Thioclava sp. GXIMD2076: one gene and its partner. The protein of the gene in region 2 binds, or shares a complex with, the protein of the main gene of each other region. Links are inferred from orthologs where the notes say so. Each region holds a gene or a part of one and is shown on either strand. Other genes may lie near its edges.

Region 1 (6,747 bases), 1.0 Mb from region 2 along the record:
ATCAAGTTTCCATCTCGAAAAATGCCCTTACATGACACCGGAAATGCCCCTCCGCGCGAAACTGTCATTGGCTGGAGCACAAAGAGGCTGATATGATGCTTGGCGCAATTCTTTTTCGGTGCATATGATGAGATCACGCTCCCTGCCCTACCTGCTGACCGGTGCATTGGTGGCAGCCTTCCCTGCAACAGTTCTGCCCCTGCCCGCCCATGCGGCCTTGCAGAGCTGCGAAACCTCGATCCGCGGCAAGACGAGCCAGTTCGTCTATGACGACAGCAACCCGCGCGTGGAAGAAAGCCTCAGCCTGCGCGAGAAGATCTTCGGCTCGCGCGGCAAGGTCACCTGCCCCGGCATCGTGACCCTGCGTGCAATGACGCCCGAACTGGACGATACGGGCCGCGCGCCGTTCTGCCTGCAATGGGACAAGGATGCCGATACCTATATTGGCTATGCGCAGGGCGCGCGTGACGGGTTCGGCCATTGCGAGCAACCCTCGCGTAGCTTCTGCGAGAGGGTCAACGGCTCTGGCGACGCCGCCAAGCAGATGACCGAGAATACCAACGGTTTTGCCAAAGATGTTGCAGGTAATGTCGCTGGCGACAAGATCGGCTCCATCGTGGTCAAGACCACGGGCGACAAGCTGAAGGGGCGGCTGAAGGATGCGGGCGTGGCGGCCGTTGCGGCGGCTTCTCCGGTCGGCCTTGCCGCCGTGGCCGTGACAGCGGTGGCCGTGGGCGGCACGATGTATGTCTGCTCCGAGAAAGGCGCCAAGGGCGCGGATGTCGAGGGCACCACCGAGCAGATGCCCGATGGCACCAATGTCGACGCAGCGCTCGCCAATCCCGATGACGGGGCCGAGCTGCTGGGCTCGGAACTGCCGATGATGACCGATACCAAGGCCATTACCCCTTCCGTCACGCAGCCCGTGCAAGAAGGTCCGCTCAACGCCATCAATCCCGATACGGGGATCGGCGTGACCGAGCCCGATGCCGATATCTCCAACAAGAACAAGCACTGAGCCCCTCCACCCTGTGACACGATATCCCTACAATGGAAAAGGGCCGGATCGCTCCGGCCCTTTCGTTCATTCCGCTGCCTGCGAGGCCGGATTATTGGGATGGGTCGTCCAGTTCGCATAGGGCGCGACCTCGCGCCCCGTGCGCGGATCCATCTCGCCCAGTTCCAGCTCGCGCATTGTGATGCACTCCACCGGGCAAACATCGACACACAGATTGCACGCCACGCATTCCTCATCCTTCACCGAATAGACACGATCTTCGCTGACGGCGATGGCCTGATGGCTGGTATCCTCGCAGACCGCATAGCAACGCCCGCATTTGATGCAGTCATCCTGATTGATCTCGGCCTTGGTCACATAGTTGAGGTTGAGATACTGCCAGTCGGTGGTATTGGGCACCGCGCGACCCACCAGCTCGTCGATCGAGGTGAAGCCCTTCTCGTCCATATATTGCGACAGACCCGAGATCATCTCCTGCACCACCTTGAACCCGTAGGTCATGGCCGCCGTGCAGACCTGCACATTACCCGCCCCGAGCGCCATGAACTCGGCGGCATCGCGCCACGTCGTCACACCACCGATCCCCGAGATGGGCAGACCTGCGGTTTCGGGCGAGCGGGCGATCTCGGCCACCATATTCAGCGCAATAGGCTTCACCGCAGGGCCACAATAGCCGCCATGCGACCCCTTGCCATCAATCGTCGGCTGCGGCGCGAAACTGTCCAGATCCACGCTGGTGATGGAGTTGATCGTGTTGATCAGGCTCACCGCATCGGCGCCACCGCGCTTGGCGGCCTCGGCGGGCTTGCGGATATCGGTGATATTGGGCGTCAGCTTCACGATCACCGGCTTATCGTAATACTGTTTGCACCAGCGGGTGACCATCTCGATATATTCCGGCACCTGCCCTACCGCAGAGCCCATGCCGCGCTCGGCCATGCCATGCGGGCAGCCGAAATTCAGCTCGATCCCGTCGGCGCCGGTTTCCATGACGCGCGGCAGGATCGCCTTCCATGCCTCCTCCTCGCAAGGCACCATGATCGAGGCGATCAGCGCGCGGTCGGGATAGTCCTTCTTGACGCGGGTCATCTCGTCGAGATTGGTCTGCAGGTCGCGGTCGGTGATCAGCTCGATATTGTTGATCCCCAACACGCGGCGGTCGGCCCCATAGACCACGCCATAACGCGGCCCCGAGACATTGACGACCGGCGGGCCTTCCATCCCGAGGGTCTTCCAGACCACCCCACCCCAACCGGCCTCATAGGCGCGGCGGACGTTATATTCCTTATCGGTCGGCGGCGCGGAGGCCAGCCAGAACGGATTGGGAGATTTGATACCGAGGAAATTGCTCGACAGATCGGCCATGTCTCAGCCCTCCATCAGGAAAGAGTGGATATCTTCAGCCGCATCGCGCCCCTGCGCGACCGCCGTCACGGTCAGATCTTCGCCGGCATGGGTGCAATCGCCCCCCGCCCAGACGCGGGCCATGCTGGTGCGCCCGATCCCGTCGGTGATGATCTTGCCACCCGCAATCTTGATCTCCTCGGGCGTGTCACCAAGCGTCTGACCGATGGCCTTGAAGCACTGGTCCGCCTTCAGACGGAAGGTCTCGTCGGTCATCTCCAGCCCGTTCGGACCAGCTTTGGCATAGGCAAACTCGATCTCGCGGACCGCACCATTCCCGATGATCCCCACAGGCGCCGCATGTTCGATGATCCGCACGCCCTTGGACAGCGCCAGATCCTGCTCGAAGCTTGATGCCGGCATCTCGGCGCGCGAGCGGCGATAGACGATAGTGACGTTGAGCGCGCCGAGAAGTTTGGCCTGCACCGCCGCATCTACCGCCGTCATGCCGCCCCCGATCACCACCACATCGCGCCCGATCGGCAACGCGGCCAGATCGGAGGCCTGACGCAGATCGGCGATGAAATCCGTCGCCGGAAGGATGCCGTCCTTCTCCTCGCCCTCGAGGCGCAGTGCATTCACCCCCGACAATCCCATCCCAAGGAAGACCGCATCATACTCGGCCAGCAGCTCGGCCAGATCGCCGTCCCCCTTCCGGCCAAGCATCCAGTTCTCGACCATCGTGATGCCACCGATCTGCATCAGCCACGCCACCTCTTTTTGCGCGAAATCATCGGGCGCCTTATAGGAGGCGATCCCATATTCGTTCAGGCCACCCGGCTTGCGGCGGGCATCATAGATGGTGACCTCATGGCCTTTCAAAGCCAGACGGTGCGCCGCCGACAGGCCCGCAGGCCCTGCGCCAACCACGGCCACCGAGCGCCCGGTCAGCGCCGCGCGGGTATAAGGATGGCTCTGTTTTGCCATCAGCGTATCGGTCGCATGGCGCTGCAGCAGGCCGATCTCCACCGGTTTGCCTTCGGCCGTCTCGCGCACACAGGAACCTTCACAAAGGTTTTCCGTCGGACAGACGCGCGCGCACATGCCCCCCAGAATATTACTGTCAAAGATGGTCATTGCGGCAGCCTCGGGCGTGCCGGTCGAGATCTGCCGGATGAACAGCGGAATATCGATGGAGGTCGGGCAGGCCGTGACGCAGGGCGCGTCATGGCAGAAATAGCACCGGTCCGCGGCCACCCGCGCCTCGTGGTTATCCAGAGGCGGATGGAGATCGCTGAAATTCGAGGCCAGAGCCTCCGCGTCGGTCCGCCCCGCCACTATTCCGGCTGTGAGCTGGCTGTTGGACATGATGCCCTCCCTGCTTGCAACTTTTTCCCAGCTTGCGCACCTTTTATTTTTTATCAAATGGTAAAATAACAAATGCGGCAAAAATTTCGATCATTGCCAAAGAACTGGTCGATGACCCTCTCACTGCCGTGATTTTCAGCAGCGCCGAGATGGCTCTTGGCGCTTTTCACCGCGCCATGCTTGGCGTATAAGCCCCCCAGAACGCCTGTGGACAAAGGATCATTGGCATTCCACACAGGCTATAACACGCACCTTTCGAGGACCTCATGAGCAACAATATCCGTGAAACCGACGTCGCCTTCATCCAGGCGCTAGCCGAGCTTCTGAATACGAATGATCTGGCAGAGATCTCCGTCACCCGCGAATATGGCGAGGATGACAGCCTGAAGGTGCGCGTCTCGAAACAGTCGACTGTTGTGACCCAGGTCGCAGCTGCGGCACCTGTTGCGACGCCCGCACCTGCCGCAGCTCCCGCTGCCGCCCCTGCTGCTGCCGCTCCCGCCGCCGAAGATCTCAGCGCCCATCCGGGTGCGGTGACCTCGCCCATGGTCGGCACCGCCTATCTGTCGCCCGAGCCGGGGGCTGCCGCCTTCGTGACCGTCGGCGCGCAGGTCAAGGAAGGCCAGACCGTGCTGATCATCGAAGCGATGAAAACCATGAACCACATTCCGGCGCCGAAATCGGGCACCGTGAAGCGCATCCTCATCGATGACGCATCGCCCGTCGAGTTCGGCTCGCCCCTGATGATCATCGAATAAGGCAGAGCCAATGTTTGACAAGATCCTTATCGCGAACCGGGGGGAGATCGCGCTGCGCGTGATCCGCGCCTGCCGCGAAATGGGCATCGCCTCGGTCGCTGTCCACTCGACCGCCGATGCCGATGCCATGCATGTCCGCATGGCGGACGAATCGGTCTGTATCGGTCCGAACTCGTCCTCCGAGAGTTACCTGAAAGTCAGCCAGATCATCGCGGCCTGCGAGGTCACCGGCGCGCAGGCGATCCACCCGGGCTATGGCTTTCTGTCCGAAAACGCCGCCTTCGTGCAGGCGCTCGAAGATCACGGCATCACCTTCATCGGCCCCTCGGCGGAACATATCCGCATGATGGGCGACAAGATCACCGCCAAGGAAACCGCAAAACGTCTGGGCATTCCGGTCGTTCCGGGCTCTGCCGGTGGTGTGCCCGATATCGAGACCGCGCGTGAGGTCGCCGAGGGTATGGGCTTCCCCGTTATCATCAAGGCCACCGCAGGCGGCGGCGGGCGCGGCATGAAGGTCGCGACCTCGCTCGAGGATCTCGAAGTAGCCTTCCGCACCGCGCGTTCGGAAGCCAAGGCCGCCTTCGGCAATGACGAGGTCTATATCGAGAAATACCTCCAGAAGCCGCGCCATATCGAGATCCAGGTCTTCGGTGATGGCAAGGGCCGTGGCGTCCATCTCGGCGAGCGTGATTGCTCGCTGCAGCGCCGCCACCAGAAGGTGCTCGAAGAAGCCCCCGGCCCCTGCATCACCCCCGAGGAACGCGCGCGTATCGGCAAGATCTGCGCCGACGCGATCGGCGAGCTGGGCTATGCCGGCGCCGGCACGATCGAGTTCCTCTACGAGGATGGCGAGTTCTACTTCATCGAGATGAACACCCGCCTGCAGGTCGAACATCCCGTCACCGAAGCGATCTTCGGCGTCGATCTTGTGCGCCAGCAGATCCGTGTGGCGGCAGGTCTCGGCATGGAGTTCACGCAGGACGACCTCAAGATCAACGGCCATGCTATCGAAGTCCGGATCAATGCCGAGCGCATCCCGAACTTCGCGCCCTGCCCCGGTAAGGTCACGGCCTTCCACGCACCGGGCGGTCTGGGTGTGCGGGTCGATAGCGCGCTCTATGCGGGCTACAAGATCCCCCCCTATTACGACAGCCTGATCGGCAAGCTGATCGTGCATGGTGCCGACCGTCAGGAAGCGCTTGCCCGCCTCCACCGCGCGCTTGGCGAGATGATCATCGACGGGATCGACACCACGATCCCGCTATTTGATGCGCTTCTGCAGGAGCCCGATATCCAGTCCGGAAATTACTCGATCCACTGGCTCGAGAAATGGCTGAAAGCGAAATACGAGTAACGGTTTCGCGTCCTGTCCGGACGGTGCCACAGGCGCCAGAATAGCAACAAGGCCGCCCGTTCAGGGCGGCCTTTCCGTTTGGTTTGCGGCGCTACAGATCCTTCGGGCGCAGCAGGCAGGTATAGCGCCGTTTCTCGCCTGCACGGTAGTAATCCCCCACAAAATCGCGCTGGCCTTCAGGCAGTTCCGCCCAATCGACCCATTCGATATCGAAGCCCTGCACCTCGGCGATCAGGTCCATTGCCTTGCGCGAGGGGATCCCGATCGCCGTCACCTCCTGCCCCGCGAACTGGGCAATCGCATTCAGGTCCTTATGCGTCCGCTCGCGCTGCAGCGCGATCACGGCACCCGGTCGGTCGAGAAACTCGCTATCGACTACCACCAGCTTCGGCCCCAGCTGACGCACCAGATCGAAGAGCCGCATATGGTCCATGACATGATAGAGAATGCCCAGCACACCCACGACATCATAGCGCCGGCCCGCATCGATCTCGGCCTGCATACCCGCAAAAATATCACCGCATTTGAGCGTGACCTTTTTCTTCAGATGCTCGCGCGGAAACTCGGCAAAGCGGTCGATCAATGGCTGGCGGCCTTCGATCCCCACCACCTCCTCCGCACCCGCCGCCGCAAAGGCATAGGCCCAGCGGCCATCATGCGCGGCCAGATCCAGCACACGCTTACCCGCAATCTCGGCCTCGAGCGGCTTGATGACCATGCGATGGCGGGCATTCATCCGCGCCACCGTTCCCGGATCTTCGGAATACCGGTCGATCTCCGGCAGAAAGTCAAAGAAACCCATTATTTGCGCTCGCTCTCAATTCGGTCCATCCTCACAATAGCACGACCCTAAAACGATAATGCAGGCAATAAAATGGCAGAATCGCTGACCGCAGAGCTCC
Region 2 (3,647 bases):
AGCGGGCCGGTCTTCAGGCGTTGCATCCGCGCGGGCCATTCGGCACGGGTGACAGCCGCCTCGCAGGCCGCCTCGTCACAGCCAAGGAACCGCAGCGCTGCCAGAACGGCACCGGCATTCATCACCTGATGGGGTCCGGGCAGATTGGGCAGCGGCAGATCCAGAAGGCCGGTCTCGTCCTGATAGACGAGCCTGCCGGCTTCCTCGCGCACATGCCAGTGCTGGCCATAGGCCAGAACCGGCGCACCCAGACGCGCCGCGCGGGCCTCGATCACCTCCAGCGCCTCGTCATGCTGCGGGCCTACGATCACCGGCACCCCGCGCTTGATGATATCCGCCTTCTCGCCCGCAATCTCGGCCAGAGTCTCGCCCAGATACTGCTGGTGATCGAGATCCACCGGCGTGATGATCGACAGCGCGGGCGTGATCACATTGGTCGCATCGAGCCGCCCGCCGAGCCCCACCTCCAGCAAGGTGTAATCGGCCTGATGGCGCGAGAAGGCCAGAAACCCCGCGCAGGTGGTGATCTCGAAGAAAGTGATGTTCTCGCCGTTATTCTTGGCCTCGCATTCATCGAGCATGGCCGACAGCTCCGCCTCGGAGATCAGCTCTCCGGCCAGACGGATGCGTTCGTGGAAACGTGCCAGATGCGGCGAGGTATAGGCATGGACGGATTTGCCCGCGGCCTCGAGCCCCGCGCGGATCATGGCCTGGGTGGAGCCCTTGCCATTGGTGCCTGCGATATGGATCGCCGGCGGGATCTTGGTCTGCGGCTCGCCAAGCGCGGTCAGCAGACGCTCCATCCGGTCCAATGTCAGGTCGATGATCTTGGGATGCAGCCCCATCAGACGCTGCAGGATGATATCGGACGTGTCACTCATGGAAGCCCCCTAAGGCATAGGCAATCAGGGTGCGCCAATGGCGCATCCCTGCGCGGGGGCGGGGGCTCGATGCCCGCGGCGCCGCGACCCGCCGATATCGTCACAACTGTGCCGCGTCGCTACGGCACGAACCCTCAGCTTTTGGCTGCGGCTTTGGCAGGTGTCTCGGCAGGGGCCGCCGCTGCAGGCGCGGGCGCCGCCTCGGGGATGTCGGCCTTGATCTCGGGCGCGGGCAGGTCGGCTGCCACAGCAGGCGGCATGTTCATCATCATGCGGATGATGGTGATCAGCTCCTCGCGCAGTTCCTTGCGCGGCGTCACGCGGTCAAGCATGCCGTGATCCAGCAGATATTCGGCGCGCTGGAAGCCCTCGGGCAGCTTCTCGCGGATTGTCTGCTCGATCACGCGGGGACCGGCAAAGCAGATCAGCGCATTGGGTTCGGCAATCTGCACATCGCCCAGCATCGCATAGGAGGCGGTCACACCGCCGGTTGTGGGATGGGTCAGCACGACGATATAGGGCAGGCCCGCCTCGCGCAGCATATCCACGGCCACGGTCGTGCGCGGCATCTGCATCAGCGACAGGATCCCTTCCTGCATCCGCGCGCCACCGGCGGCCGAGAACAGCACCAGCGGGCGGCCCAGTTTCACCGCGCGCTCGGCGGCGGCCACGATGGCATTCCCGACATACATCGACATCGAGCCACCGATGAAGCTGAAATCCTGACCGGCAGCCACAATAGGCGTGCGGCCGATCTCGCCCTCGACGACCAGCATGGCTTCTTTCTCGCCGGTCTTCTTCTGGGCAGATTTCATCCGCTCGGGATATTTCTTCTGGTCCTTGAAATGCAGCGGATCGACGATCGGCTCGGGGACTTTCACCTCGGTGAAGATACCGCCATCGAACAGTGCCTCGAACCGCTTGCGCGGGCTGATCGCCATATGGTGGTTGCAATTCGTGCAGACATTCAGGTTCTGAGCCAGTTCGCGGTGAAACAGCATCGACCCGCATTCCGGACATTTGGTCCAGAGATTTTCCGGCGTGTCCCTACGCGAGAAAAGCGAGTTGATCTTCGGGCGGACGTAGTTCGAGATCCAGTTCATGTCTTTGCGGCCCCTTTGGCTCCTATTGCGGTCCAGATAAGACGGGTCGAACAGAAATGCAATCAACGAGCGTTCAAACCCGCAGGCTGAGCCGGATCAAAAGCCAAGAAACCGTAATTGACGCACCATCGACCAACATAAGCGGGGCGATTGTGTTAAAATCTTGGAGATTTGCGACCACACTGAACAGCGAGATCCCGTCGAGATGGCCGTAATAGCTGATCAGCAGGATCGCCGAGAGGTTATTGACGAAATGGAAGGCCAGCGCTGCCCCCAGATTTCCGGTGCGCGCTGTCAGATCGGCCGCCAGCAGCCCGTAGAACGCCGCCCAGACCACCGGCCAGAAGGACATCGCGCCAAAAGTCGTCCCGTCATAATGAAGCGCCCCGAACAGCAGCGAGGGCAGGCCCATCGTGATCCACAGATTATTGCCCGACCACGCGCCCAGTTGCTGCATCAGATAGCCGCGGAATAGCACTTCCTCGGCGCCGATCTGGAGGAAGACCAGCGGGATGATAAGCGGCCACCAGGGTAATGCCGCCGAAAGCGCTGTGGAATGGCCGACATCGGGGGCCATCGAGGTGAACCATGCCAGAATGATGGTGAGCGCGAGAAGCGGCCAGAAGGCACGACGGAAATCCGACCCCGTGCCCTTACCCAGAAGGCTGCGGGGCGTGCGTTTGCACAGATATTGCGTGACGATCATCACGCCCGCCACCAGCGGCAGGAAGCTGCCCAGCAACACTGCCACACCAAAGGGGCTTGAGCCCTTCGCGATCTCCTGCAGCCGGAACATCCGCGCCAGCCCACTGGTGTGGGCGAGGCTCGTCCCCACCAGTATCGAGGCACCCAGCCCATAGATCACCACGATCGCGATCAGCCCGATCAGCGTCCGCCACAGGGCACAATGGGCACGGGCCGGTGCAGTGAAGCGGTCAAGAAGCGGGTAATGCGGCACGGTCTATCCGTTCGGTTGAGGTCGTGGCCCAAGCTAAGGGCTGCGCGGGCGGTTGTCACGCTGATCGGTGTGGGGCTTTCTCTTTACATTTACGCGGGTCGGGCAGATGGTCGCGTTCTCGTTACTGCCCTCAGGAGGTCCCATGTTTGAAGTGTCACTCGATCTGGCCATGCTGCTTCTGGGGGCGGCCTTCTTTGCGGGGTTTGTCGATGCCATTGCGGGCGGGGGCGGGCTGATCACCGTGCCGATCCTGATCATGGCGGGGGCCTCGCCGCTTCAGGCTCTCTCCACCAACAAGGTGCAGGGTGTGTTCGGTGCGGCGACCTCGGCGCTCTCCTATGCGGGTTCGGGCCATGTGGACCTGCGCAAACAGTGGAAGGCGGCGCTCCTGTCAGGGGTCGCGGGGCTCGCGGGCGCTATTCTGGTCTCGAAAATTCCGACCGATGGTCTGCGCTATGCGCTGCCGGTGGTGCTGATCGCGATCGCGGCCTTCTTCGCCTTCCGTCCGGGGCTGGGCGACGAGGACCGTGTCGAGCGTATCCGCCCCGCAGCCTTCACCGCCTTTGTCGTGCCGCTGGTCGGTTTCTATGACGGGTTGATCGGTCCGGGGACAGGCAGCTTCTTCATGATCGGGTTCGTCATGCTGGCGGGCTATGGTGTGCTCAAGGCCACAGCCCATACCAAACTGCTCAATTTCGCCTCCAA

What was found. The genes of interacting proteins can lie anywhere in the genome.
Region 1: the proteins of accD (region 2) and accB are in contact, whole or in part, in a solved structure (PDB 8UXZ), measured with the Escherichia coli proteins. The link is inferred for Thioclava sp. GXIMD2076 from one-to-one orthologs.

Annotation. Positions count from the first base shown.
Region 1 is NZ_CP149932.1:1,821,536-1,828,282, reverse strand. Bases 2,903-5,742 are described here. They hold accB (acetyl-CoA carboxylase biotin carboxyl carrier protein), read left to right. Parts: upstream 2,903-3,996; coding sequence 3,997-4,488; downstream 4,489-5,742. Other genes in these bases: accC (acetyl-CoA carboxylase biotin carboxylase subunit), read left to right, coding at 4,499-5,742; WDB91_RS09030 (hypothetical protein), read left to right, coding at 3,745-3,921; WDB91_RS09035 (NAD(P)-dependent oxidoreductase), read right to left, coding at 2,903-3,730. Outside these bases: WDB91_RS09045 (hypothetical protein), read left to right, coding at 125-1,018; NAD-dependent dihydropyrimidine dehydrogenase subunit PreA, read right to left, coding at 1,085-2,383; more of WDB91_RS09035, read right to left, coding at 2,387-2,902; more of accC, read left to right, coding at 5,743-5,845; WDB91_RS09015 (class I SAM-dependent methyltransferase), read right to left, coding at 5,937-6,647; aat (leucyl/phenylalanyl-tRNA--protein transferase), read left to right, coding at 6,720-6,747. UniProt on the Escherichia coli protein: This protein is a component of the acetyl coenzyme A carboxylase complex; first, biotin carboxylase catalyzes the carboxylation of the carrier protein and then the transcarboxylase transfers the carboxyl group to form malonyl-CoA.
Region 2 is NZ_CP149932.1:779,926-783,572, reverse strand. What follows is about bases 1-2,863. They hold accD (acetyl-CoA carboxylase, carboxyltransferase subunit beta), read right to left. Parts: upstream 1,985-2,863; coding sequence 1,016-1,984; downstream 1-1,015. Other genes in these bases: WDB91_RS03850 (CPBP family intramembrane glutamic endopeptidase), read right to left, coding at 2,058-2,863; WDB91_RS03860 (folylpolyglutamate synthase/dihydrofolate synthase family protein), read right to left, coding at 1-881. In the rest of the region: more of WDB91_RS03850, read right to left, coding at 2,864-2,942; WDB91_RS03845 (TSUP family transporter), read left to right, coding at 3,085-3,647.